DNA from 3 places in the Mesorhizobium sp. P2_E7 genome. Region 3 is predicted to be linked to each of the others. Evidence: predicted binding sites of a transcription regulator. Region 3 holds the regulator's gene; each other region holds the start of a gene.
The links. Region 3 encodes PhoB, which activates phosphate uptake and scavenging genes when phosphate is short. Its sites were predicted from a motif close to TGTCATNNANCTGTCAT; they were not measured.
Positions count from the first base shown of each region.

Region 1 (6,076 bases), on a different contig from region 3:
GATCAGCGCGATCTTGCCGGCAGGACGCTGGCCGACCTCGGCATCGATGTCGGCATCGTTCCCGATGCGGCCTTTTCGGATCACGAATGCCTGAGTTCCACCGACGTCTCCATCCGCACGCCGAACGGCCCGCGCTGGTTCTCGTGGATCGAACTGTCAGTGCGCGACAAGGACTCAGGCGCGGTTTCGCACCGGGCGATTGCCCGCGACATCACCGCCCGCAAGCGCGCCGAATCCTCGCTGATCACCGCGCGCGAGCGCGCTGAATATGCCAGCCAGGCCAAGTCGCGCTTCCTCGCCACCGTCAGCCATGAAATCCGCACGCCGATGAACGGCATCATGGGCATGGCCAAGCTGCTGGCCGACACCAAACTCTCGCCCGAGCAGCGCACCTATGTCGCCGCCGTCTCGACCTCGGCCAGCGCGCTTTTGGCGCTGATCGAGGACCTGCTCGATTATTCCAAGATAGAGGCCGGCCGCTTTGACCCGGAGCCGCAACCGACATCTGTGCGCGAGATTGCCGACAACATCATCGAACTGATGGCGGCGAAGGCCTTCGCCAAGAACATCGGCCTCGGCTGTCACGTTGAACCCGACGTGCCGCAGATGATCATGGCCGATCCGGGAAGAGTGAGGCAGGTGCTGCTCAACCTCATCGGCAATGCGATCAAATTCACCGACACCGGCGGCGTGCTGGTCTCGGTCGCGCGGGCCCGCACCGAAACCAGCGACCGCATCTGCTTCACCGTCGCCGACACCGGCCCTGGCCTGCGCGAAGAGGATATGGAGCGCATCTTCGAGGAATTTGAACAGTCCGACGGCACCTCGACCCGCGCCCATGGCGGCGCCGGCCTCGGCCTTGCCATATCGAGGCGCCTGGTGACGGCCATGGGCGGCGCCATTTCGGTGTCGAGCCGGCTTGGCGAGGGATCTGAATTCGTCTTCGAGCTCCCGGCCACAGGGGCAACCGAAGCGCCGCAGAACCGGCAAAATATCCTCGCCGGCCGGCGCGCCGTGATCGTGTCGAACAATGCTGTGGAGGCCGATGCCATCGCCCGCACCATCCTCGCCCATGGCGGTGCCGTCGATGTCGCCGCGACCAGTTCCCAGGCGGCGCCTTTCGCCGAACATTGCGACGTGCTGTTCATCGATGCCGCCATGGAAGACAGCGACGGCAGGCTGCTCAAGCGCCTGCGCCAGAGCGGCTTTACCAATTGCGAGGCGATCACGCTGATCGCTCCGACCGACCGCGGCATGCTTGGCGAATTCCGCGCCAGCGGCTACACCACCTTCCTGGCAAGGCCGGTGCGCGGCGAAACACTGCTGCGCGTGTTGTTGACCAGCCATGCTCCTGCTTTACCCCTTCCCAAGAAGCCGGAAAAAAGTGGCGCGGCCTCGCTTCGTGCCGTCGGCGCGCGCCAGCAAGGCCTGTCGGTGCTGATCGCCGAGGACAATGACATCAACGCCATGCTGGCCCGCGCCACGCTTCTGAAGGCAGGGCATCGGGTGAAGGTTGTCGGCAACGGCAAGGCCGCGGTCGAGGCAATCACCGAAGCCGGGCTGAAACACCGTTTCGATGTTGTGCTGATGGATTTGCACATGCCGGTGATGGACGGGCTGGACGCGATTGCCGCCATCCGCCGCCACGAGGAAGAAATGGCCATGCCGCCGGTTCCGATCATGGTTCTTTCGGCCGACAGCCAGGAAAAGACCCGCCACACCGTGCTCGCCCACGGTGCCAGCGGCTTCGTCACCAAGCCGCTCGACCCCGAGGCGCTGGTCCATGCTGTCGAGGGCCAGGTGGCCGCCTGAGGCCACCTCGGCGTGCGTCTGTCATCACGTAAGGTAGCCGGTTGAGGGTTTTCGCCAGCCGACGAAGTATTGCCCGCAGCGCCGTATCACGGTACTGTCACAATCCTGTTGCACCTACACCGTATCCCCGTGCCAAGAGGGATGGCTCGAAGGAGAATCACTCGTGCATACAGTTATGCCGGAATGTGACACTCGGCCCAACGCAGGCGGCGCTTTGCTCGCCGCGCGTAACGCCGATGCCGTCGCAACAGGCGCTCCGCTGGGCCGGATCGGCAATCTCGAAGTGCGGCTTGCCCGCAACGAGGCCGAGATCGCTGCCGCGCAGGAAGTGCGCTACCGGGTATTTTATGACGAGCTTGGCGCCAGGAAAGACCTGTTCCAGGCGCAGGATCGGCGTGACGCCGACCGCTTCGACCCGCTCTGCGACCATCTGCTGGTGCTGGACACTTCGATCTCCGGCCCCGAGCACCGCCGCATCGTCGGCACCTATCGCCTGCTGCGGCAAGAGATCGCGGCGACCGCCGGCGGCTTCTATTCCGAAGGCGAATTCGAGCTGACCAAGCTCATCGCGCGCCATCCGGGCCAGCGCTTCCTCGAGCTCGGCCGCTCCTGTGTTCTTAAGGAATACCGCTCCAAGCGTACCATCGAGGCGCTGTGGCAAGGCATCTGGGCTTACATCAATCACTATGAAATCGGCGTGATGACCGGCTGCGCCTCATTCCACGGCACGGCGCCGGCGGCGCATGCCGAGGCGCTCACCTATCTTGCCCATCACTGCCGCACCAACTCGGCCTGGGATGTGCGGGCGGTCGCCGGACGCTATTGCTCGATGGATTTGATGCCGATCGAGGCGGTCAACGCCAAGGCGGCGATTGCGGCCATGCCGCCGCTGGTCAAGGGCTATCTGCGCGTCGGCGCCCGCATCGGCGACGGCTGCGTCATCGACCGCGAATTCTCGACCGTCGATGTGTTCGTGGTAATGCCGGTCAAGGAAATCGGCGCCCGCTACGTGAACTACTATGGCGGCGAAGCGCAGCGGTTTGCGGCGTAAGGCAGTAGGCAGTAGGCAGTAGGCAGTAGTGAAGGCTGCCGTGATTAATGCCTTCTCACTACTGACTATTCCCTACTCACTAATCCCCCTCCTTACGGAATATCCTCCGGACGCCTTCCCGGGCGGCTCTTGTAGGACGGAAACGTCCAGCCGAATTTGAGCGCACCGCCGCGCACCAGGAACGCCGCGACAAAACCAGCGAGATCAGAGGCAAGCGGCGGCAGTCCGGCAAGATCGCCAAGCGTATAAAGGCCGGCGCCCGCGAGCGCCGCGCTGACGTAGATTTCCGGCCTCAGCAGCACCGACGGCTCGCCGGCCAGCAGATCGCGCAGAATGCCGCCGAATGTGGCGGTCAGCACGCCCATGATGACGGCGACGACCGGGGAACCGGTGATCGCCAGCCCCTTGGCTGCGCCCATGACCGAGAAGGCCGCCAATCCGATCGCGTCGAGCCAGAGCAGCCATTTCCAGCGCGAGTCGAAGCGGTGGGCGATGAAGAAGACCAGCACCGCAACCGCCGCGCAGATCAGCACATAGCCGGAGTTGGCGACCCAGAAGACAGGCAGGTTGAGGATGACGTCGCGCAGCGTGCCCCCGCCGATCCCGGTGACGCTGGCCAGGAACAGGAAGCCGATAATGTCGAGCTGCTTGCGCGAAGCCGCAAGCGCCCCGGTGGCCGCGAACACGGCGACGCCGGCATAGTCGAGGAGGTCGATGGGTGTCAGGGACATGAGGTAGTAGGGATTGGGCAGTAGGGATTAGGAAATAGGGAAAGTATGAATAACACGAAGCCGCGCGATTGATATGCCTGCCTATTCCCTACTGCCTACTGCCTATTCCCTACTCACGCATCCCTCTCGGCCTCATCATTCACCGGACCCGGCTCGACCGGCGCTTCCGCGGCCGCGATCTTGGGGCCGCCCTTGGCGACGCCGACCATGGCTGGCCGCAGCACGCGCTCGCCGATCGAATAGCCCGGCTGCACGACCTGGACCACGGTGTTGGCGGGCACGTCGGGATTGGGCACCTCGAACATCGCCTGGTGGAAATTCGGGTCGAACTTCTCGCCTTCCGGCTCAAGCTTCTTGACCCCATGCCGTTCCAGCGTCGACAGCATGGCGCGCTCGGTGATCTCGACACCGTCGATCAGCGCCTTGAAGCCGGCGTCGCCGGCTGCCTTGGCCTCGGCCGGGATGGCGTCGAGGGCGCGGCGCAGATTGTCCGACACCGACAGCATGTCGCGGGCGAAATTGGCCACCGCATAGGCGCGCGCATCGTGCACGTCGCGGGCTGTGCGGCGACGCAGATTCTCCATTTCGGCCGCGACGCGCAGCGCGCGGTCCTTCAGCTCTTCATTTTCCTTCAGCAGCCGCACCAGCGCCTCATAGTCGCCGTCGATGCCGCCTTGCGTGCGCTCGGCCTCGGCCGTTTCGATATCCTCGGGCGCGCGTTCGTCTTTTGTCTGGTCGCTCATCGCCGTTTCCCGTCATTCGAATGGTTTGGATTTGCGCCCGATATCGAGGTTTGGCGGTCAAAAATCAAGGGGCAAGCGATGCCTGGAGCCATTCGGAGGACCTTGGCACGGATCGCGAAGTTCCTTCGAAATTAATTCAAATTTTACCGTGATTGGCGGCTTTGCTTGCCAATACCCCGCTATGGGGGAACCATTCCGTGGCCGGAGGAGTTTCGAAGCCAGCAAGGATTTTGGGACAATGACAGGCAACAACGGCAACAGGAGCGAAGAGCTCGCCGCCGATATCAGGCGCCAGTTCGGCTCTGAGGCAACGAAGCGCTTCCTGCGTAGCTTGCCGGCATTCCGCACCGAGGCCGACATTCCCGACCAATTTCGGGACCTGCTCGACCGTCTGGACGGCATAGAAGCCAGCGTGGCAGACGGCCAACGCCGGCAATAGCGACGCAATCGCGCGACAATTACGCGCAGTAATTTTGCGTGAGCTTTTCCTTGCGGCAACGGCAAGCCACGCCTATGCTTCCTGATGAACATGATTTCCCCCGAGACGGCCGCAAACAGCAAGCGCGCCTGGTTGAAGATTCTGGCGCGCTACAAGAAGCCCGACCGGCGGCGTAGCACCCTCGAACTCGCCATCACCCTCATTCCTTTCGTTACGCTCTGGGCGCTCTCTTCGGCCGCCTATTCCTACGGCCACTGGTGGGGCCTAGTCCTCATCCTTCCCGCCGCCGGCTTTCTGGTGCGGATCTTCATGATCCAGCACGATTGCGGCCACGGCTCCTTCTTCGCCAACCGCACCGCCGACGACTGGATCGGCCGTGCGCTGGGCGTGCTGACGCTGACGCCCTATGATTGCTGGCGGCGCGCCCATGCCGTGCACCATGCCAGCGCCGGCAACCTCGACGAGCGCGGCATGGGCGACATCCGCACGCTGACGGTTGCCGAGTACCGGCGCCTGTCATGGCGCGGGCGCCTGGCCTATCGTCTTTACCGCCATCCGCTGGTGATGTTCGGCCTCGGGCCGATCTGGCTGTTCATCTTCGAGCAGAGACTGCCGATCGGCATGATGCGCGGCGGCCTGACGCCCTGGGTATCGTCGATGACGACGAACCTCGCTATTGCGATTGCCGCAGCCCTGCTCATCTGGTGGATCGGCCCCGGCGCTTTCCTTGTCGTCCATCTGCCCATCGTTGTCCTCGCCGGTTCGGCCGGCATCTGGCTGTTCTACGTCCAGCACCAGTTCGAGGAGACGGAATGGGCGAAAGACGAAGAGTGGGAGTTCCAGCATGCCGCGCTGCACGGCTCGTCCTATTACGACCTGCCGCCGGTGCTGAACTGGTTCACCGGCAATATCGGCGTCCACCACGTCCACCATCTCTCGGCCAAGGTGCCGGGCTACCGGCTGCAGGAAGTGCTGCGCGATTATCCGGAACTGCGCGGCATCGGCCGCGTCACGCTGCTCGACAGCCTGCGCTGCGTCAAGCTGGCGCTATGGGACGAACAGCGCCGCAAGCTGATCTCGTTTCGCGAAGCGCGGGCCTTAGCCTAGAATAAACCGCCGCACCAAAGGCGCGGCGGCATCTTCCAAAAACCTGCTCAGGCGGCCTTGCGCTCGTCGCGCATCAGCGCCTTGCCGTCGCGGATCTCGGTGCCGAGCACCTTCAGGCACTCGCGCATGAAGGCGGCAAGGCCAGGCCAGCCCTTGGCAGACACCAGATTGCCGTCGACATGGGCGCCGGTCG
Region 1 covers NZ_JBFUER010000001.1:3,328,090-3,334,165, forward strand. Annotated here, with positions in the region: gene AC1DYC_RS16400 (response regulator) at 1-1,812, shown strand, start outside; gene olsB (l-ornithine N(alpha)-acyltransferase) at 1,988-2,863, shown strand; gene AC1DYC_RS16410 (trimeric intracellular cation channel family protein) at 2,956-3,594, opposite strand; gene grpE (nucleotide exchange factor GrpE) at 3,708-4,337, opposite strand; gene AC1DYC_RS16420 (hypothetical protein) at 4,576-4,776, shown strand; gene AC1DYC_RS16425 (fatty acid desaturase) at 4,861-5,883, shown strand; gene AC1DYC_RS16430 (DJ-1/PfpI family protein) at 5,931-6,076, opposite strand, start outside.
Region 1: the regulator PhoB is predicted to act here: its motif matches at 1,908-1,924, upstream of olsB (l-ornithine N(alpha)-acyltransferase).

Region 2 (6,076 bases), on a different contig from region 3:
TCGGCGTGCTGGTCGACCAGCAATGGGGCGTGTTCCGCGCAAGACGGCTGATGCTCGACGCCAGCCGGAAGGGCGCCGTGGCGGCGGAGTAGCCGCTGGCGCTAAATTACCCCGACATGTCGGAGAAGGCCATCGCCTTGCGCAGCACTTCGGCGAAGCGCTCGCCGGCGGCTTCGCGCGGGCCGCCATTGTCGATCGAGGTGACGCCGGGTCCGGACAAAGCGCCATTGGCGCTGCGGGCGAGGCGGGCGAGCACTTCGCCGCGCGACTCGCGGCCGCGCTGGGCGAGCCGCTCGGCGAGGATTTCCGGGGCGGCGGTGATCTCGACGACAGCCAGATTGGCATAGCGCTCCCGCAGCACCGGGATGACCCCGCGCGAGACATTGGCGACCGCGACATGGCCGTTGGCAATCGACCAGTCGACATCGGCCGGGATGCCGTAGCGCAGACCGTGCGCCTCCCAGGAAATGGCGAAGGCGCCGTCGGCCTCGGCTTCGACAAAGGCCGCGTCGGCCAGCGTGTCATGATCCTCGCTTGCCGAGTCGCTCGGCCTGGTGATGACCCGGCGCACGAACTCCAGCCTTGTCTCATCGGCAAACAGCGCCTTTGCATAGCCGATGACTGTATCCTTGCCGGCGCCGCTCGGGCCGACGACGGCGACGAAGACGCCGTTGCGGACCGGAAAGGCCTCGGCGGTGAGTTCGCGTTCGATCGATGCCGAGACCATCAGGCGACCCGACGGCCCTGGCGCCAGACGGTGCGCACGACCGGCACGTGATCGTCGACGCGCACCCGCACCAAATCGGCGCGGCGGCCTTGTTCGATGACGCCGCGATCGCTGAGGCCGATGGCCTCGGCCGGGTTCTTCGACACCATGGCGACCGCCTGCGGCAGGGAAATGCCTTCGACGACGTCGCCGAGGAAAAAGGCCGACTGGATCAGGCTGAACGGGATGTAGTCGGACGACAGGATGTCAAGCAGACCGTCGCCGGCCAGTGTCCGGGCCGAGACGTTGCCGGAGTGCGAGGAGCCGCGCATGACGTTGGGCGCGCCCATGAGCACGCCGAGCCCGGCCTCTTTCGAAGCTTTGGCGGCTTCCAGCGTGGTTGGAAACTCTGCGACGCGCACGCCTTGCTCAATCGCCTCGTCGACATGGCCTGATGTGGCGTCGTCATGGCTCGCCAGCACAATGCCGCGCTCCTGGCAAGCTGCGGCGATAACAACCCGGTTGGGGCCTGAATAACGCGCCGACTCGCCCATCCGCTTTTCGCAGAACAGCTTGAAGTCGCGATCGGTCAACTTCAGCTTGCGCTGATAGTAATAGGCGTAGGTCTCGAGGTTGACGAACTGGCGCTGTCCCGGTGCATGGTCCATCAGCGACGCCAGCCGGACCCGTTCGTCGCCATCGAAATTGGCAAAGGCTTGCAAGCAATCCGGCGCCGAGACCTCGCAGCGCAGATGCAGGAAGTGGTCGGCGCGCAACCGGTCCTTCGCCCCGCTGTCTTCGATGGCGTCGACCAGTTTGCGGATGTCGTCGGAGGTCAGGTCGGCATCCTCGTCCATGCCGACGCGCAAGGCGTCGAGCACCGTGGTGATACCGGCGGTGGCGACCTGGGCGTCATGGGCAAGCACGGCGGCGATCGGATTCCACCGCACCTTCGGCCGCGGCGCATAGTGGCCTTCGAGATGGTCGGTGTGCAGTTCGACCAGGCCGGGGATGATATAGTCGCCGCCCATATCCTCGCCGCTCCGCCCGGTGCCGGCGTCGATGCCGGCAATAAAACCGTCGCGCAGCAGCAGCGACCCTTCGACGATCTCGTCGGCAAGCACGATGCGGGCATTGGTCAAAACGGTCTCGGCGGTCATTTCAGGCAGTCCTTGGGTTTTCAGGCGAAGTTGGTCAGGGTAGTCAGGCGGTTTTTCTCGCTGCGCGGCGGCCGAGCGCATGATGGGAGAGCACCATGAACGGTGCGCCCGGTTCGGTTTCGACAAACAGCGTCAGCGCATCCACCAGCACGGGCTGCTGCAGCACCTCGGCGAACAGGCTGTCGATTGCTGCGCGCAGACGTAGGCTTTCCTGTGACCCGGCCCGGCCGGACAGCGTCATGTGGAAGCGAAACGTCTCGAACACATAGGGATAGCCCCACTGGCAGAGATTGCGGAACTCGGCGGGTTTGAGCGAATCCGGGCTGCGCCGCTCGATCTCGGCTTCGGTCAGCGGGGCGCGAAAGCGGTCGAAGCCAAGCACGACATCATCGGCAAAACGATTAAGCGGCGGCAGCGGGCCTTGCGGCACCAAAGCGAAGAAACCATCGATCTGGCTGGCGACAAGGCGCGGGATGGTGACGCTAGGCGTCGCTTCGGCAAAGACGTCGAGGGCGGCACGCAGCGAGGCTTCCGTCTCGTTCGGGGCCAGCCGGAAGGGGGCCTTCAGCGTCGCATGAAAACCGTAGCGGCGCGCCGAGGCGGTGTGGAAGGCGACTTCCGCCGCCGACAGTTCGCCCACCGCTTCCACCGGCCTGGTGGCGCCGCCGAATGGGTCGCGTCCCAGCCAGTTGGCGGCGAGCCGCGCCAGCGGTTCGTCCTGCCTCGGGGTGAAATAGATGGCGTAGCGCATCGAAAATCCTCGTCAGCCCGCTGCCATAGGTGATTTCCATGACGGATTGACGAAGCTTATGCGGGTTTTCGATGGCGAATCGACCCCACAGGTCCTTAGCCGACGATTTTTCGAAGCTGGACCAATAGGTTCAGCCGAAAATGAGGGCCGGTCAGGTCTTCATCAGCCATTCGTGCTCGGGCGCGTTGTGGAATTTCCAAGTCCGCTTCGGCCCGGCCATGACGTTGAGATAATAGAGGTCGTAGCCGTGGCAGGCGGCGCAAGGGTGGTAGCCCTTGGGCACCAGCACGACATCGCCGTCCTCGATCGCCATCGCTTCGTCCAGCTCGCGGGCGCCATTCTTGTCGGCATCGGTGTAAACGCGCTGGAAGGCAAAGCCCTGCGGCGGGTTGAGGCGGTGATAATAGGTTTCCTCGAGATAGGATTCCGCCGGCAGATTGTCCTGGTCGTGCTTGTGCGGCGGATAGCTCGATGTGTGGCCGCCGGGCGTGATGACCTCGACCACCAGCAGTGAGTCGGCCGGCTTGCCCTCCGGCAATATGTTGGTGACGTAGCGCGTGTTGGTGCCTTTGCCGCGAATCTCCTGGCCGAGATCGTCGGGCGCGATGACGCGGACCGGCAGGCCGCCGCCCAGGCCGGGCGCCGAGCAAACCGCGAGTTCGAGGTCGGTGTCGGCGGTGACCGACCAGTCCGACCCCTCAGGGATGTAGACCGACCATGGCTTGCCTTCGAAGGGCGTCATGCGCGCGCCAAGCACGCCGAGCTCCCGGCCGCCGGCTGTTGCGGTGCCCTTGCCGGTGACGAACACCAGGCAGACTTCGCGATCAACGGTCTTTCCCGTGGCGTTTTCACCCGGCTTCAGCCGGTGCAGGTCGAAGCCGACATAGGTCCAGCCGGCGCTTTTGGGCGTGACGTGGGCGACGCGGCCATGGCCCTTGTCGGCTTTGACGAGCAGTTTCGACATTTTTGTCTCTCCTATCGCAAAATCTTCGAGGTCGGCCGAGGCCTCCCGACTTCGTCATCCTAGGGCGGAGCAGGAGCGAAGCTCCGTCGCGGAGACCCTAGGATGACGAAGCGAGGGGCGTTCCAGCCAATCGCCGACGTATTCGCCAGGTGTCGAGTGTCCTGTCCGCAAGCCCTTCCGAGCCATGGGCCGCTTCATTCCTTCGGTTCGGTGTCTGCCTTCGACACGCCCGCCTTGGGTTCGTCAGGTGCTACCTTGTTCTCATCGGCCGGCTTGTAGAGATAGAAAAACTGCCAGACGGCGTAGGCGGCGAAGCCCAGCGCGATGACGCCCCAGAACGGTGTGCCGGAGGCGAATTCGATGATCGCCCAGATCACGCAGACGGCGACGACGGCAACGCGCCGCCACAGCGGCCGGAAGAATGGGTGCTCGTAATCTTTCATCGGGCCAATCTACAGCAAGCTGGCGCGGCGGAAACCGTCGCATCAGACATTGGGAAAGCCTTGGGTCTCGACCGTGTAGCCGGCGGCCGTCATCACCCGCATCAGTTCCTTGTGGCCCACCTGCGCCATCTTCAGCGGCGGGTTCTTCTTCGGATCCTGCTCGGCCTCGACGACGAACCAGCCTTCATAGCCATGATCGGCGAAGCGCTGGACGATGGCGCCGAAATCCAGCGAACCGTCGCCCGGCACGGTGAAGGCGCCGAGCGCCACGGCGTCGAGGAAGGACTGTTTCGTGCGGTCGAGCCCGTCGATGACGCCCATGCGCACATCCTTCACATGGACATGGCTGATGCGCTTGTGGTGGTTGTCGATGGCGCGTAGCACGTCGCCGCCGGCAAAGGCCAGATGCCCGGCATCGAGCAGCAGCGGAATGCCGTCGCCGGAATGGCGCATGAAGGCATCGAGCTCCGGCTCGGTCTCGACCACCGCCGCCATGTGGTGGTGATAGGACAGTGGCATGCCTTGCTCGGCGCACCATTCGCCGAATTCGGTCAGCCGCCTTGCATAGGCCTTCATCTCGTCGCCCGACAGCTTCGGCTTGGTGGCGAGAGGTTTGGAGCGGTCGCCCTGGATCGAGCGGCCGACCTCGCCATAGACGATGCAAGGCGCATTCACCGCCTTGAACAGGTCGATCATCGGCTGGATGCGATCCTTGTTCTTGCCCATGTCCTCATCGACCAGCGTGCCGGAGAACCAGCCGCCGCACAGCGTCACGTCGGCCTTTTTCAGGATCGGCAGCATGACAGCGGGGTCGTTGGGAAAGCGGCGGCCCATTTCCATGCCGGTGAAGCCGGCCGAGCGAGACTGGCGCAGGCACTCTTCCAGCGAGACGTCGTCGCTGAGTTCGGCAAGATCGTCGTTCCACCACGCAATGGGGGACATGCCCAGTTTGGCTTTCAAGTCGTCACTCCGGATTCTTGTTCACCCTCCCCCTTGTGGGGAGGGTCGCTGCGAAGCAGCGGGGTGGGGGTGCGGCGCCAGACCCCACCCGGACCTTCGGTCCGACCTCCCCACAAGGGGGAGGTAGGGGCTGGCGCTGCCTTAGTATCAATCGCCGATGGTCTGCATCTGCCGCTTTTCGTCATAGGCCTTGCGCGCCGCGTTGACCTGGCTGCGCGCGGAGACTTCCGGCACCGCCACATCCCACCAATGGCCGCCGGCATCGGTGGAAACAAGCGGGTCGGTGTCGATGACGAGCACGGTGGTGCGGTCGTTCTTTTTTGACCTTTGCAGCGCGTTTTCCAGGCCGGCGATCGACGGCACTTTTTCCGATATCGCGCCCATGCTCGCCGCATGCGCGGCAAAGTCGATGTCGGGCAGGATCTCGTGGCGCGAGTCCTTCAAGAGATTGTTGAAGTTGGCGCCGCCGGTCGCCATCTGCAGCCGGTTGATGCAGCCATAGCCCCTGTTGTCGAGCAGCACGATGGTCAGCTTCAGGCCGAGCATCACCGACGTGGCGATCTCAGAATTCAGCATCAGGTAGGAGCCGTCGCCGATCATGACGACGACCTCTTCATCCGGCTTGGCCATCTTGGCGCCAAGGCCGCCGGCAATCTCGTAGCCCATGGTCGAGAAGCCGTATTCGGCGTGGTAGGAACCCGGCGCGCCGGCCTGCCACAGCTTGTGCAATTCGCCGGGCAAACCGCCGGCGGCATGCAGCAAGGTCACGCCTGATCCCAGAGCGCGCTGCACGGCGCCGATCACCTGCGCATCCGACGGATAGGCGGCGTTGGTCGAGGCCGTCACCTTGCCGGCTTCGGCTTGCCATTCCTTCTTGCCGGTGGCTGAATTGTCGGTCCATGTCGACGGTCCCTTCCAGCCCTTAATAGCCGCACCGAGTTCCGCGAGACCTTCGGCCGCGTCGGCGACCAGTGGCAGAGCGCGGTGCTTGCCGGCGTCGAAAGGCTGCACGTTGAGGCCGATGATGGTCTTGCCGGAGTTCTTGAACAGCGCCCATGAGCCGGTGGTGAAGTCCTGCAGCCGCGTGCCGAT
Region 2 covers NZ_JBFUER010000005.1:467,043-473,118, forward strand. Annotated here, with positions in the region: gene AC1DYC_RS25180 (ABC transporter permease) at 1-92, shown strand, start outside; gene phnN (phosphonate metabolism protein/1,5-bisphosphokinase (PRPP-forming) PhnN) at 107-730, opposite strand; gene AC1DYC_RS25190 (alpha-D-ribose 1-methylphosphonate 5-triphosphate diphosphatase) at 727-1,866, opposite strand; gene AC1DYC_RS25195 (DUF1045 domain-containing protein) at 1,910-2,617, opposite strand; gene iolB (5-deoxy-glucuronate isomerase) at 2,769-3,581, opposite strand; gene AC1DYC_RS25205 (DUF3329 domain-containing protein) at 3,776-4,024, opposite strand; gene iolE (myo-inosose-2 dehydratase) at 4,067-4,984, opposite strand; gene iolD (3D-(3,5/4)-trihydroxycyclohexane-1,2-dione acylhydrolase (decyclizing)) at 5,132-6,076, opposite strand, start outside.
Region 2: the regulator PhoB is predicted to act here: its motif matches at 2,656-2,672, upstream of AC1DYC_RS25195 (DUF1045 domain-containing protein).

Region 3 (6,076 bases):
TGAACATCATGACCGAACAGTCCCTTGAAAACGCAGTGGGCGACAAAATGAACGCCAAGTCGAACGAAGTGATCAAGATGCGCGGCGACAAGGTCGGCGTGTTCTACGGCGAGAAGCAGGCGCTGTTCGACGTCAATCTCGACGTCCGCCAAAACCAGGTGACCGCGCTGATCGGCCCGTCCGGCTGCGGCAAGTCGACCTTCCTGCGCTGCCTCAACCGCATGAACGACACCATCGATTCAGCGCGGGTGACCGGCAAGATCACGCTCGATGAGGACGACATCTACGACAAGAACATCGACGTCGTCGAACTCAGGGCTCGCGTCGGCATGGTGTTCCAGAAGCCCAATCCGTTCCCGAAGTCGATCTACGAGAACGTCGCCTACGGCCCGCGCATCCATGGCCTGGCCAAGCGCAAGTCCGACATGGACCAGATCGTCGAGTCGAGCCTGAAGAAGGCGGCGATCTGGAACGAGGTCAAGGACCGCCTGCAGGAACCCGGCACTGGCCTGTCCGGCGGCCAGCAGCAGCGCCTGTGCATCGCGCGCGCCATCGCGGTCTCGCCGGAAGTGATCCTGATGGATGAGCCCTGCTCGGCGCTCGACCCGATCGCCACCGCCCGCGTCGAGGAGCTGATCGACGAACTGCGCCAGAACTACACTATCGTCATCGTCACCCACTCGATGCAGCAGGCAGCGCGCGTGTCGCAACGCACGGCGATGTTCCACCTCGGCTACCTGGTCGAGGAGGGCGCCACCGACAAGATGTTCACCAATCCCGACGACAAGCGCACCCAGGACTACATTACCGGCCGCTTCGGCTGAGCCGTCCAGCGGTTGAATTTTCAGGCACGAGGACCAGGATCATGGGTGAACATACCGTCGCCTCCTTCGATGAAGAGTTGGGCCAGATCAGCAAGCTGATCCGCGACATGGGCGATCTGGCCGGGTCGATGGTCAGCGGCTCGACCAAAGCGCTGCTCACGTCGGACAACGCGCTGGCGCAGCGTGTGGTTTCCGATGATGCCATCATGGACGCGCGCCAGCGTGAACTCGACGACCGCGCCATCACGCTCATCGCCAAGCGCCAGCCGATGGCCAACGATCTGCGCGCCGTGGTCGGTTCGATCCGCATGGCCGGCGACCTCGAGCGCATCGGCGATCTCGCCAAGAACATCGCCAAGCGCGTCGGCACTGTGGGCTTGAGCGTCACGCCGCGCGACCTCTCGCATTCCATCGATGCGATGGCACAACTGGTGCTGATCCAGGTGCAAGGGGTGGTCGAGGAATATGCCGCCGCCGATGCGGCCGCGCTGGCGAAGCTCAGGAATGAGGACGAGCGCATCGACGTCAAATACACGTCGGTGTTTCGTGAACTCTTGACCTACATGATGGAAGACCCGCGCAACATCACTGCCTGCACGCATCTTCTGTTCTGCGCCAAGAATCTGGAGCGCATCGGCGATCATGTCACCAACATCGCTGAAAATGCGTATTATGTGCTGACCGGCCAGCAATTGCCTGCCAATCGCCCGAAGCAGGACGAGACGGCGATGGCCACGTCGGCCTGACAAGGGTGAACTGCTGATGATTGCGCCACGCATCATGGTCGTGGAGGATGAGGAGCCGCTGGGCGTGCTCCTCCGCTACAACCTCGAATCCGAAGGCTACCAGGTCGAAGTGGTAACGCGCGGCGACGAGGCCGAAATCCGGCTGCAGGAAAATGTGCCCGACCTTCTGGTGCTCGACTGGATGGTGCCGGCGGTGTCCGGCATCGAGCTTTGCCGGCGGCTCAGGATGCGGCCCGAGACCGAGCGATTGCCGATCATCATGCTGACCGCGCGTGGCGAGGAGAGCGACCGCGTGCGCGGGCTTTCGACCGGCGCCGACGATTATCTGGTCAAGCCGTTCTCGACGCCGGAATTCATGGCGCGCGTGAAGGCGCTGCTGCGCCGCGCCAAGCCGGAAGTCCTGTCCAGCGTGCTCAAGGTCGGCGACATCGTGCTCGACCGTGAATCGCACCGAGTCTACCGCAAGAAGAGCGAGATCCGACTGGGGCCGACCGAGTTCCGCCTGCTCGAATTTATGATGCGCCACCCCGGCCGTGTGTTCTCACGCAGCCAGCTGCTCGACAATGTCTGGGGCGAGACGATCTACATCGACGAACGCACGGTCGACGTGCATGTCGGTCGCTTGCGCAAGGCGGTCAACAATGGCCGCATGCCGGACGTCATCCGCACCATCCGCGGCGCCGGCTACGCCATCCGCGAAGACTAGAGCCCGGCGCGCCGGGCCGTCGCCGGCCTCTCAGGCGACGTGCTTGCCGGTCTTCGCTTGAATGCCGGGCGCGAAAATCTCCTGGTCGACGAAGCTTAGCGCCCGCATGGCGCAGCCCTCGCGGATCAACGGCAGTTCGTTGGGCTCGGTGTCGAAGGAGATCGACTTCGAGTGCTGGCCGCCGGCGGTCTGGGCGATCGCCTCGCGCAATGCCGGCTCGATCAGGTCGAAGGCGGCGGCGCTGACACCGACCATGGCGACAGGGGCGGGGTCGATCAGCGCGAACAGGCTGCCAAGGCCGAAGCCGAGCGCCTCGCCCGCCTTGCGATAGGCTTCGCGCTCCGGGCCATCCGTCTCGCGGGCGCGTGCGGCCAGCGCCCGCATGTCGGCGTCGCCGACATCGACCGGTTCGGCATCCTCGCTCATCATCTTTGCGCTGCGCCAGATAGCGTAGTTGCCGGCATAGGCCTCGACGCAGCCGCGCCGCCCGCAACGGCACAGCGCGCCGCCGGGCCGGTGGATCATGTGGCCGAACTCGCCGCCGGACGAATGGGTGCCGGTGAACAGTTCGCCCTTCAGCACCAGCCCCATGCCGATGCCATGCGAGAGCAGGATGGCGATGAAATCGTCGCGATAGCGGTCAGGCTGGCGCCATTGCAGCGCCACCGCCATCATGTTGCAGTCGTTTTCCATGGTGGCCGGAATGCCGAATTCCGCTTCCAGTATGTCGGCGAAGGCAATGTCGGTCAGCGGTGTGATCGGCGACCACAGCATGGCGCGCGCATGCGAATCGGTGATGCCCTGAATGCCCATGGCAATGCGGGCGACGCTCTGGACGTCGAGGTCGGGATCCTCGAGCCGGCGTCTGACAATGGCAGTGCATTCGCCGATCAGTTCGTCGCGCGAAATGGTCAGCGTGTCGAGCCGGCGCTGTTCCTCGGCGACCACCTGGCCGGCATAGTCAATGACGGTGACGGAGAGGAAGTTCAGCGACAGCACCACGGTCATCACCGCCGCCGCTTCCGGGTTGAGGCCAAGGCCGACCTGCGGCCGGCCGCGTTTCAGCGCGCCGGTCTCGCCGGGCTTGCTTTCGGCCAGGATGCCTTCCGCAATCAAATCCGACGAGATCGCCGATATGGTCGAATGGCTGAGGCCGGTGGTCGCCGCGATCTCGGTCCGCGACGGTTGGCCGGCACGGCGCACGGCCGAAATCACCATCGCACGGTTGCGACGGCGCAAATCGTCGTGGCGGATTCCAACCGACATTTTTGTTTCCTCCCGGTCCTCCTCGCGCCTCATGATAATGAAGGCGGTCAGGGGCGCTACGCAAATATTGGCAGAAGCCGGCGGCGCTGTCATTGTTTATTGCGAGTCTCGAAAAAATTCGCGGAGGCCATCAGATTCCATCAGAATCGATGTTGACAGCGCCTCGCCGTTGGACCAGTATTTTTTCGAGGCTCGAAAAAATAGAGCCTCTGTGTGCCGGCCTTCGGGCCAGTTTTGTCGCGCCGCGCGCGGCGCAGGGAGGATTAACATGAACAGATTTGCAGCCGCCATGCTGGCGGGTGTCGCCATGTCGCTGACGCTGGTGTCGGTCGCGCAGGCGAAGGACAAGGTCATCGGCGTGTCGTGGTCGAACTTCCAGGAAGAGCGCTGGAAGACCGACGAAGCGGCGATGAAGGCGGCGATCGAGGCTGCCGGCGACAAGTATATTTCCGCCGACGCGCAGTCCAATCCCGGCAAGCAGCTGACTGACGTCGAAAGCCTGATCTCGCAGGGCGCCAATTCGCTGATCATCCTGGCGCAGGATGCCTCCGCCATTGGCCCGGCGGTGCAGAAGGCGCTGGACGAAGGCATTCCGGTGGTCGGCTATGACCGCCTGATCGAGAACAAGGACGTCTTCTACCTGACCTTCGACAACAAGGAAGTCGGCCGCATGCAGGCTCGTGAAGTGTTCAAGGCCAAGCCGGAAGGCAACTATGTCTTCATCAAGGGCTCGGGCTCCGATCCGAATGCGGATTTCCTGTTCGCGGGCTCGATGGAAGTGCTCAAGGAAGCCATTGACTCGGGAAAGATCAAGAATGTCGGCGAAGCCTATACGGACGGCTGGCTGCCGGCCAACGCGCAGAAGAACATGGAACAGTTCCTGACCGCCAACGACAACAAGGTCGATGCCGTGGTCGCGGCCAATGACGGCACCGCCGGCGGCGTTGTCGCCGCGCTGACGGCGCAGGGCCTTGCCGGAACGGTTCCCGTCTCGGGCCAGGACGGCGACCATGCCGCTCTGAACCGCATCGCGCTCGGGACCCAGACCGTATCGGTGTGGAAAGACGCGCGCGAGCTCGGCAAGAACGCCGCCGAGATCGCCTCGCAGCTCGCCGACGGCAAGAAGACGAGCGATATCGCCGGCGCCAAGGATTTCACCACGCCTGGCGGCAACACCGTCAAGTCGCTGTTCTTGACCCCCGTCGCGATCACCAAGGACAACCTCAACGTCGTCATCGACGCCGGCTGGATCAAGAAGGACGAAGTCTGCACCGGCGTCGCCGCCGGCAGCGTCGCAGCCTGCAACTAAGCTTGGTCTGTTTCCATTCGATATCGACGCCGCGGCCCAAAGCCGCGGCGTTTTCTCAACAAGATTTGTGTTTCCGCCAGAGGCGGCTAACTTCTAGGCTGTGGTCCGGCATCCGCGTCAGACGGCAAGCCGCTGGGAGGACATCATGACCGACACAACCTCGCCTTCGCAGGCCGACACAGCGCGTGCGTCGGAACTCGGCCCGGTCGCCCGGTTCCTGAAGGCGACCGAGATCGACACCCGCATGCTCGGCATGATCGGCGCGCTGGTGATCATCTGGATCGGCCTGCATATCCTGTCGGGTGGTCTCTTTCTGACGCCGCGCAATTTGTGGAACCTGTCGGTGCAGACATCAGCCGTCGCCATCATGGCTTGCGGCATGGTGCTGGTCATCGTCATGCGCAACATCGACCTATCCATTGGCTCGGCCGAAGGGGTGATAGGCATGGTGATGGGCTTTGCCCAGGTGCACTTTCTGGTGCGCTTCATCGGGCTGGAACTCGGCAATCCGTGGATCTGGGTTCTGGCTTTGGTCATCGGCCTGGCGCTCGGTCTTCTCATCGGTGCCTTCCAGGGCTTCATAATCGCCTATCTCGAAGTGCCGGCCTTCATCGTCACGCTGGGCGGCCTGTTGGTCTGGCGCGGCGCAGCGTGGTGGGTGACCAGCGGCCAGACCGTGGCGCCGCTCGACGCCACTTTCCAGCTGATGGGCGGTGGTCCCGCCGGGTCGATCGGCGCGACCTGGAGCTGGGTTGTGGGCGTCGTCGCCTGCCTTGCCGTGGTGTTTGCGTTGTTCAACGGGCGCGTGCAGCGCAAGCGCTTCCGCTTCCCGCTGCGCCCGGTCTGGGCCGAAACCCTGATGGGCACCGTTGCCTGCGCAATCATCCTGGGCGCGGTGTGGGTGGCCAATTCCTATCCATGGCCGGTCGGCATCGTGAACCGCTATGCGGCCGCCCACAACATCACCGTGCCCGATGGCGGACTGTTCATTGCGCATGGCATCGCCATTCCTGTGCTCATGGCAATCGCGGTCGGCGTTGTCATGACGTTCATCACCAACCGGACGCGCTTCGGCCGCTACGTCTTTGCCATAGGCGGCAATCCGGAAGCCGCCAATCTGGCGGGCATCAACACGCGCTGGATCACCATGAAGGTGTTCATGATCATGGGCGTGCTGGCAACGATCGCCGCGGCGATCTCATCGGCCCGGCTGAATTCGGCCACC
Region 3 covers NZ_JBFUER010000003.1:238,080-244,155, reverse strand. Annotated here, with positions in the region: gene pstB (phosphate ABC transporter ATP-binding protein PstB) at 1-824, shown strand, start outside; gene phoU (phosphate signaling complex protein PhoU) at 866-1,570, shown strand; gene phoB (phosphate regulon transcriptional regulator PhoB) at 1,587-2,276, shown strand; gene AC1DYC_RS20245 (ROK family protein) at 2,307-3,542, opposite strand; gene xylF (D-xylose ABC transporter substrate-binding protein) at 3,811-4,851, shown strand; gene AC1DYC_RS20235 (sugar ABC transporter permease) at 4,997-6,076, shown strand, end outside.